Solitalea canadensis DSM 3403: one gene and its partner. The main gene of each other region encodes a partner of the protein of the gene in region 2 in a complex. Links are inferred from orthologs where the notes say so. Each region holds a gene or a part of one and is shown on either strand. Other genes may lie near its edges.

Evidence for each region. Proteins that work in one complex are often made in the same cells at the same time.
Region 1: the proteins of trxA (region 2) and trxB are in contact, whole or in part, in a crystal structure (PDB 1F6M), measured with the Escherichia coli proteins. The link is inferred for Solitalea canadensis DSM 3403 from one-to-one orthologs.

Annotation. Positions count from the first base shown.
Region 1 is NC_017770.1:1,495,277-1,498,599, reverse strand. Bases 1-2,886 are described here. They hold trxB (thioredoxin-disulfide reductase), read left to right. Parts: upstream 1-899; coding sequence 900-1,874; downstream 1,875-2,886. Other genes in these bases: SOLCA_RS06050 (dicarboxylate/amino acid:cation symporter), read left to right, coding at 2,199-2,886; mnmA (tRNA 2-thiouridine(34) synthase MnmA), read left to right, coding at 1-825. In the rest of the region: more of SOLCA_RS06050, read left to right, coding at 2,887-3,323.
Region 2 is NC_017770.1:637,732-641,050, forward strand. What follows is about bases 1-2,882. They hold trxA (thioredoxin), read left to right. Parts: upstream 1-1,222; coding sequence 1,223-1,543; downstream 1,544-2,882. Other genes in these bases: dnaE (DNA polymerase III subunit alpha), read left to right, coding at 1-318; SOLCA_RS02550 (autotransporter domain-containing protein), read left to right, coding at 472-1,137; SOLCA_RS02560 (DUF58 domain-containing protein), read left to right, coding at 1,652-2,554. UniProt on the Escherichia coli protein: Participates in various redox reactions through the reversible oxidation of its active center dithiol to a disulfide and catalyzes dithiol-disulfide exchange reactions.

The sequences.
Region 1 (3,323 bases), 860 kb from region 2 along the record:
GACAATTTTGTTGATGAATACCTTGCCGGACGCACACCTAATCCATGTGTATTGTGTAATACACACATTAAGTGGGAAGCGTTGATGAAACGTGCAGATAAACTGGATTGTGAGTTTATTGCTACCGGACATTATGCTCAGATCCGCCAAGAAAATAACCGTTATGTCGTTTCCAAAGGTCTGGATGACAATAAAGATCAATCCTATGTACTTTGGGGTGTTTCTCAATATAACTTAAGCAGAACTAAACTTCCATTAGGAGGCTTTAAGAAAACAGAAATTCGCCAAATGGCAATGGATATGGGTCAGGTAGATTTGGCTAACAAAAGTGAAAGTTATGAGATCTGTTTTGTTCCTGATAATGATTACCGTTCTTTCCTGAAACACCGCGTCCCAGATTTAGAATCGCGTGTTGATGGTGGCGATTTTGTGTTAACAGACGGAAGAAAAGTTGGAAAACATAAAGGATACCCATTTTACACTATTGGTCAGCGTAAAGGATTAGGTATTGCATTGGGAGAACCGGTATTTGTTACCCGCATTATACCCGAAACCAATACCGTTGTTTTAGGAAAGGAAGAAGATTTAAAAAGCGCTCAGGCGTTTGTAAGAAATCACAATCTGATCAAATACGATTCTATTAATCAGCCTATCGAAGCTGTTACAAAAATCAGGTATAAAGATTCAGGTACAATGAGTACTATTGTCCAGGACGGTGATTTGATCAAAGTGAATTTTGATCATTCGGTATCGGCTATTGCGCCGGGACAATCAGCTGTATTCTATGAAGGAAATGATTTAATTGGCGGAGGATTCCTTTGCTAATTAAAGGTATTAACTTATAGCTTAGATTTAGTAACCAATCAATAACCTAAACATAATAAAGAGAAAGAACAAAAATGTCGAACGAAGTAGAACACATTCACACCCTGATCATCGGATCGGGTCCTGCAGGTTATACAGCGGCAATTTACGCAGCTCGCGCAGATCTTAAACCTGTTATGTACACCGGGCTTCAACCGGGAGGACAGTTAACCACCACTACTGAAGTTGAGAATTTTCCAGGTTATCCTGAAGGAACTCAAGGTCCGGAAATGATGGAAGACTTCAAGAAACAAGCTGAGCGTTTTGGCACAGAAGTACGTTTCGGAATCGTAACTGCCGTTGATTTTTCATCGTTACCTCACAAAGTAACATTGGATGATGGCAAAACTGTAACTGCTGATGCAGTAATTATTTCAACAGGAGCTTCTGCAAAATGGCTGGGATTACCATCGGAACAGAAGTATAATGGTTTTGGCGTTTCTGCATGCGCTGTTTGCGATGGATTTTTCTTCCGTAAACAAGATGTAGCAATTGTTGGTGCAGGTGATACCGCAGCTGAAGAAGCAACTTACCTTGCCAAACTTTGTCAAAAAGTATACATGATCGTGCGTAAAGGTGAAATGCGTGCTTCAAAAGCAATGCAACACCGCGTATTAAATACGCCAAACATTGAAGTTTTATATCACTCTGAAACAAAAGAGATCTTAGGTGATGGACAAAATGTAACAGGTGCACTTATCGTTAATAACGAAACCGGAGAAGAAAAAACAATTGATATTACCGGTTTCTTTGTTGCTATCGGCCACAAACCGAATACAGATGTATTCAAAGGTTGGCTTGATATGGATGAAAACGGTTATATCATTACACAACCTGGCAGCACTAAAACAAATGTTGAAGGTGTTTTTGCAGCCGGCGACGTACAAGACCATATTTATCGTCAAGCTGTTACTGCTGCAGGTTCAGGCTGTATGGCAGCATTAGATGCTGAACGTTATATTGCAGCAAAAGAGCATAGCTCTGTATATGCAGAAGATTTAAGCAACTAATTTAGTTTATTTTATACTATTGAGAGGCCATCGTATTGATGGCCTTTTCGTTTTCACCTCTCTCCTCTTTCAAGATAAATTCTTACCTTAAGAACTAAGCGTTCATTACATCTGCAGAACAATAAAGAAAAGATTTGTCGTCTGACCAAAAGAGCCCAACATATAAGAATGTATGACCAATAATAAGAGTCCGATAACATATTCCGGTTATTACCAACAAACTATAATCATTGTTTTAAAAGAAAACTGATTACAACCTATTGCACACGCTATGTAGGCTCATTCTTTTTATTAGTTTTGCGGTTTATCAATTTATCCTTTTCTATGAAGCAGAAGAAAAACAGACTAACCCTTTATATTTTTATTGCCCTCATTTTGGGCATTGTATTGGGTTATGTGCTAAACATTTCCTACATCCATACTTATAATGACGGTATTATAAAAGCCACAGCCCAAATCGAACAGGCTGAAAAAAAGCTGACTACCGTTACTGATAGTACCTCAGCTGACTACAAGCAATTAAAAGCTGAGATTGTAACTGCTCAAAAAAGTAAATCAGAAAATGATAAAGCGCGCGAGAAAAAACTTGAAATGTTTACCGTTTTAAGTGACATTTTCCTGCGATTGATAAAAATGATCGTTGCTCCGTTGGTACTTACCACGCTTATTGTGGGTGTGGCAAAATTGGGTGACATCAGGGCTGTTGGCCGTATTGGCGGAAAGACCTTATTATGGTTCCTTAGCGCAAGTTTACTTTCGCTGGTATTAGGAATGATATTGGTAAACGTCTTCCGCCCGGGAGAAGCAATGAACCTTCCACTGCCCGACAGTCATACAAGCACAGGTATACAAAAAGCAGCATTGAGTTTCAGAGACTTTATTGCACACGTATTCCCTAAAAGTGTAATTGAATCAATGGCTACCAATGAGATCTTGCAAATCGTTGTATTTGCCTTATTCTTTGGTGTTGCAACAGCTGCTATTGGTGAGCAGGGAAAAATTGTTATCAAATTGTTTGATGCAGTTGCCCATGTTATATTAAAAGTTACCGGTTATGTAATGAACTTCGCTCCATTTGCAGTTTTCGGAGCCATGACCGCCATTATTGCAAAACAGGGCTTAGGTATTTTATCAACCTATGCCATCTTCATCGTTGAGTTTTACGGAGGCTTGCTACTCTTATGGTTGATATTAACCTTAATCGGTTCAACCATTTTAGGCAAACGCTCTTTCAACCTTATCGGCCGACTTAAAGAGCCTATTTTATTGGCATTTAGTACAGCAAGTAGTGAAGCTGCCTACCCTAAAACCATGGAACAGCTTGAGCGTTTTGGCTGTAAAAACAAAATTGTAAGCTTTGTGCTTCCATTAGGCTATTCCTTCAACCTTGACGGGTCGATGATGTACATGACTTTTGCTTCATTATTCATTGCACAGTCGTATGGCATT
Region 2 (3,319 bases):
TTTAAGCCACGTTTCGGGCAAGCAGATAACTTGGAGTTCAAAGTGGAGAGCATTCAACTGCTGTCAGAAATTCGCGAAAAAATGGCTAAGAATGCCACATTGTCATTTCCCTTGCATGAGGTTACGTTAGAGTTCATCGACAACCTTGAGACTTTGTGTAAGGCTCATCCCGGTAATTGCAAATTGAAATTAAATGTGGTTGATCCGATTGAGCGAATCGTCTTGGATCTACCTTCAAAATCAATAAAAATTGATCCTAATAATACATTCATGAATGAATTAAGTAAGTTCAAGAATGTAAATTTCACTTTGAATTAAAAACTGCTTTTAGTTTGATGAAAATAAAGCCCTCAATATTAATTTATTGAGGGTTTTTTGGGTACTGTAATTTCTTTTTTACAAACCATTAGGCGCTGTTAAATAACTATAGTTAATATTTGACAAATATTAACCAATGAAAATTAACTAAAAATGAAAAAACATCTATTTTTAATAGCTGCACTTATTGTAGCAACATTTACTGCAAATGCACAAATCAGTAAAGGAAACCAAGCTATTGGATTAAGTTTTTCAGGTGGTTCCAATAGTATTAAAAACCAGACTGGTAATGAAAATGAGGATGGGAAGAATAAAAATGCGGCTATTTCCTTCGATTACAGTTATTTTGTAGCTGATAAAACGGCAATTGGTGCATTCTTAGGATTTACCCATTCTGATGCTAATTCAATCTCAAATGGCGATGATGTTTTGGACTCAAAAGGAGATTCATATGCATTCGGTGTTTTTGGGAAAAAGTACTTTATGATTTCAGATAAATTCGGGGGACTTGGACAATTATCACTATCCGGATCAGATTTTAAAAGTGAAAGTACAAATATAGTAGCTGATGTTTCGTCAAAGTTTAAATCATGGGCTTTAGGAACAGGAGTTAATGCAGGATTTGTATTTTTCCCTTGGAAACGATTAGGAATTGAAACCAGTTTGAATGTATTTAATCTTTCTTACAATGAATCCACTACAACTCATTCTTCTGGAGTAATTACCAAAGGTTCTGGATATAATCTATCGTCATCTTTTACTCAAAGTTTTGAAGATATCAAATTCACCCTGCGTTACCATTTCGGATTTAAGAAGTAATTCTGTCAGTTAAATTTCTTCAAACATTCGTTGGAACAATTATTGACTCAATCTGTTATATTTGCAAACGTAAATTTTTAAAAATATGGCTTTAGTAATAACCGACGCAAACTTCGAAGAAGTTGTATTGAAATCAGATAAACCTGTATTAGTTGATTTCTGGGCAGAATGGTGTGGCCCATGCCGCATGGTGGGTCCAGTTGTTGAAGAGTTAGCGAATGAATATGCTGGCAAAGCAGTTATTGGAAAAGTTGATGTGGATAATAACCCAGAAGTTTCAATGAAATTTGGTATCCGTAACATTCCAGCTTTGTTATTCTTCAAAAATGGTGAAATTGTAGATAAACAAATTGGCGCAGTTCCAAAATCGGTTTTAGCCGGTAAATTGGAAGCTCAATTAAGCTAATTATAAATAACGCACTAATTTTATAAAGGCCCCGAAGTTTTTCGGGGCCTTTATTTTTTAAAATCGTATTTTGCTGTCAATACCATTTTGAATAAGGAACAGATTAACATGCTCGAAAACAAAGAAGAACTACAGCAAATAAACCTTGAAATTTTGGCCAACCAGGTTGTTGAAGGATTTATTACGGGTTTACATAAAAGCCCGTTTCATGGTTTTTCTGTTGAGTTTGCCGAACATCGCTTATATAATACAGGTGAGTCGGTAAAAAACATCGATTGGAAGTTATTCGGTCGTACTGATAAGTTATTTACCAAGCGATTTGAAGAAGAAACCAATTTACGATGTCAGTTGGTTATTGATGCGTCTTCGTCCATGTATTATCCTGAAGGAAAAGATAATAAGCTTCAATTCTCCGTTTATTGTGCAGCTGCCCTTATTAATTTGTTAAAACGTCAGCGTGATGCATTTGGATTAAGTGTTTTTGCTGACAAAGTAGTATTGTCTACTCCTGCAAAATCGACAACACCGCATCAACGCTTTCTATATTTTGAATTAGAAAAATTAATGGCCGACCGGCCTAAGCAAAAGACTACTGCGATTGTAAATGCTTTGCACGAGATAGCTGAAAATATTCACAAGCGATCAATGGTGGTTATTTTTAGCGACATGATGGAAAGTAAGGAAGATGAAGACGATCTTTTTTCAGCGCTCCAACATTTAAAGCACAACAAACATGAAGTGATCCTTTTTAATGTTACTGATAAACGACATGAACAGGATTTTAGATTTGAAAATCGTCCTTATTTGTTTGTTGACGTTGAGAACGGTGAAGAAATAAAAGTGCAGCCCGGACAGGTTAAAGAGCAGTATTTAAAAGCCATGACTGAGTTTAAGCATAATCTGATGCTTAAATGCGCTCAGTACAGGATTGATTTTATTGACGCTGATATGAATGAAGGGTTTTACCCGGTGCTTAATTCGTACCTGGTAAAAAGAAACAAGATGATGTAATAAACCTTCGATTTTTGACTAGTCCTGAAATAGGTTGACTCTTTTTGGAGTTACTAATTTGGCTTAAAAACCTCAAACATCCTCAAAAATGTTTGAGGTTTTTTTGTAAGTCTTTATGATTATTTCTTGTTGCTGATGCATTTGTTGAGGTGTTAATAGCTGGCAGCTACTGTGCGGACGCAGTGTGTTATAAAGGTTGATACTTTGTGAAGTTTGCCGAAAAGCTGCATTCAGGTCTTCTAACTGTTCACTTAATCCAAATTCGTCTTTTAAGATTCCGTTCATTCTTTCTGCTATTGCATTTTCGTAAGGACTTCCGTTTTCTGTCATACTGATTTGAATGCCATTCTCCTGTAGGATGCTGACATACGCCTTACTACAGTATTGCAGCCCCCGATCAGAATGATGAATCAGAGCAGAGGAATATTTTCGGTTCTTTAAAGCCATTTTCAAGGCCTTGGCCGTAGAGGCGGCTTCCATATTATCGCATAGTTCATACCCCATAATTTGTTTAGAATAGGCATCGGTAATTAAATGAAGGAAGGCATTGCCTTCTACTGTATCCAGATAAGTTATATCTGCAACCCATACCTGCTCCGGCCGACTTATCCTGATGTCTTTAATTTGGTTTGGGTATTTATGCATCCAGTGCCTTGAATTAGTCGTGACTGTATACCGCTTTCTTTTCGTGATAAGCAGCCCTTGTTTCCTTAAAAGGGTAAAAAGTTTATCCCGGCCGATATCGATTTCTCCTTTTAGCATATA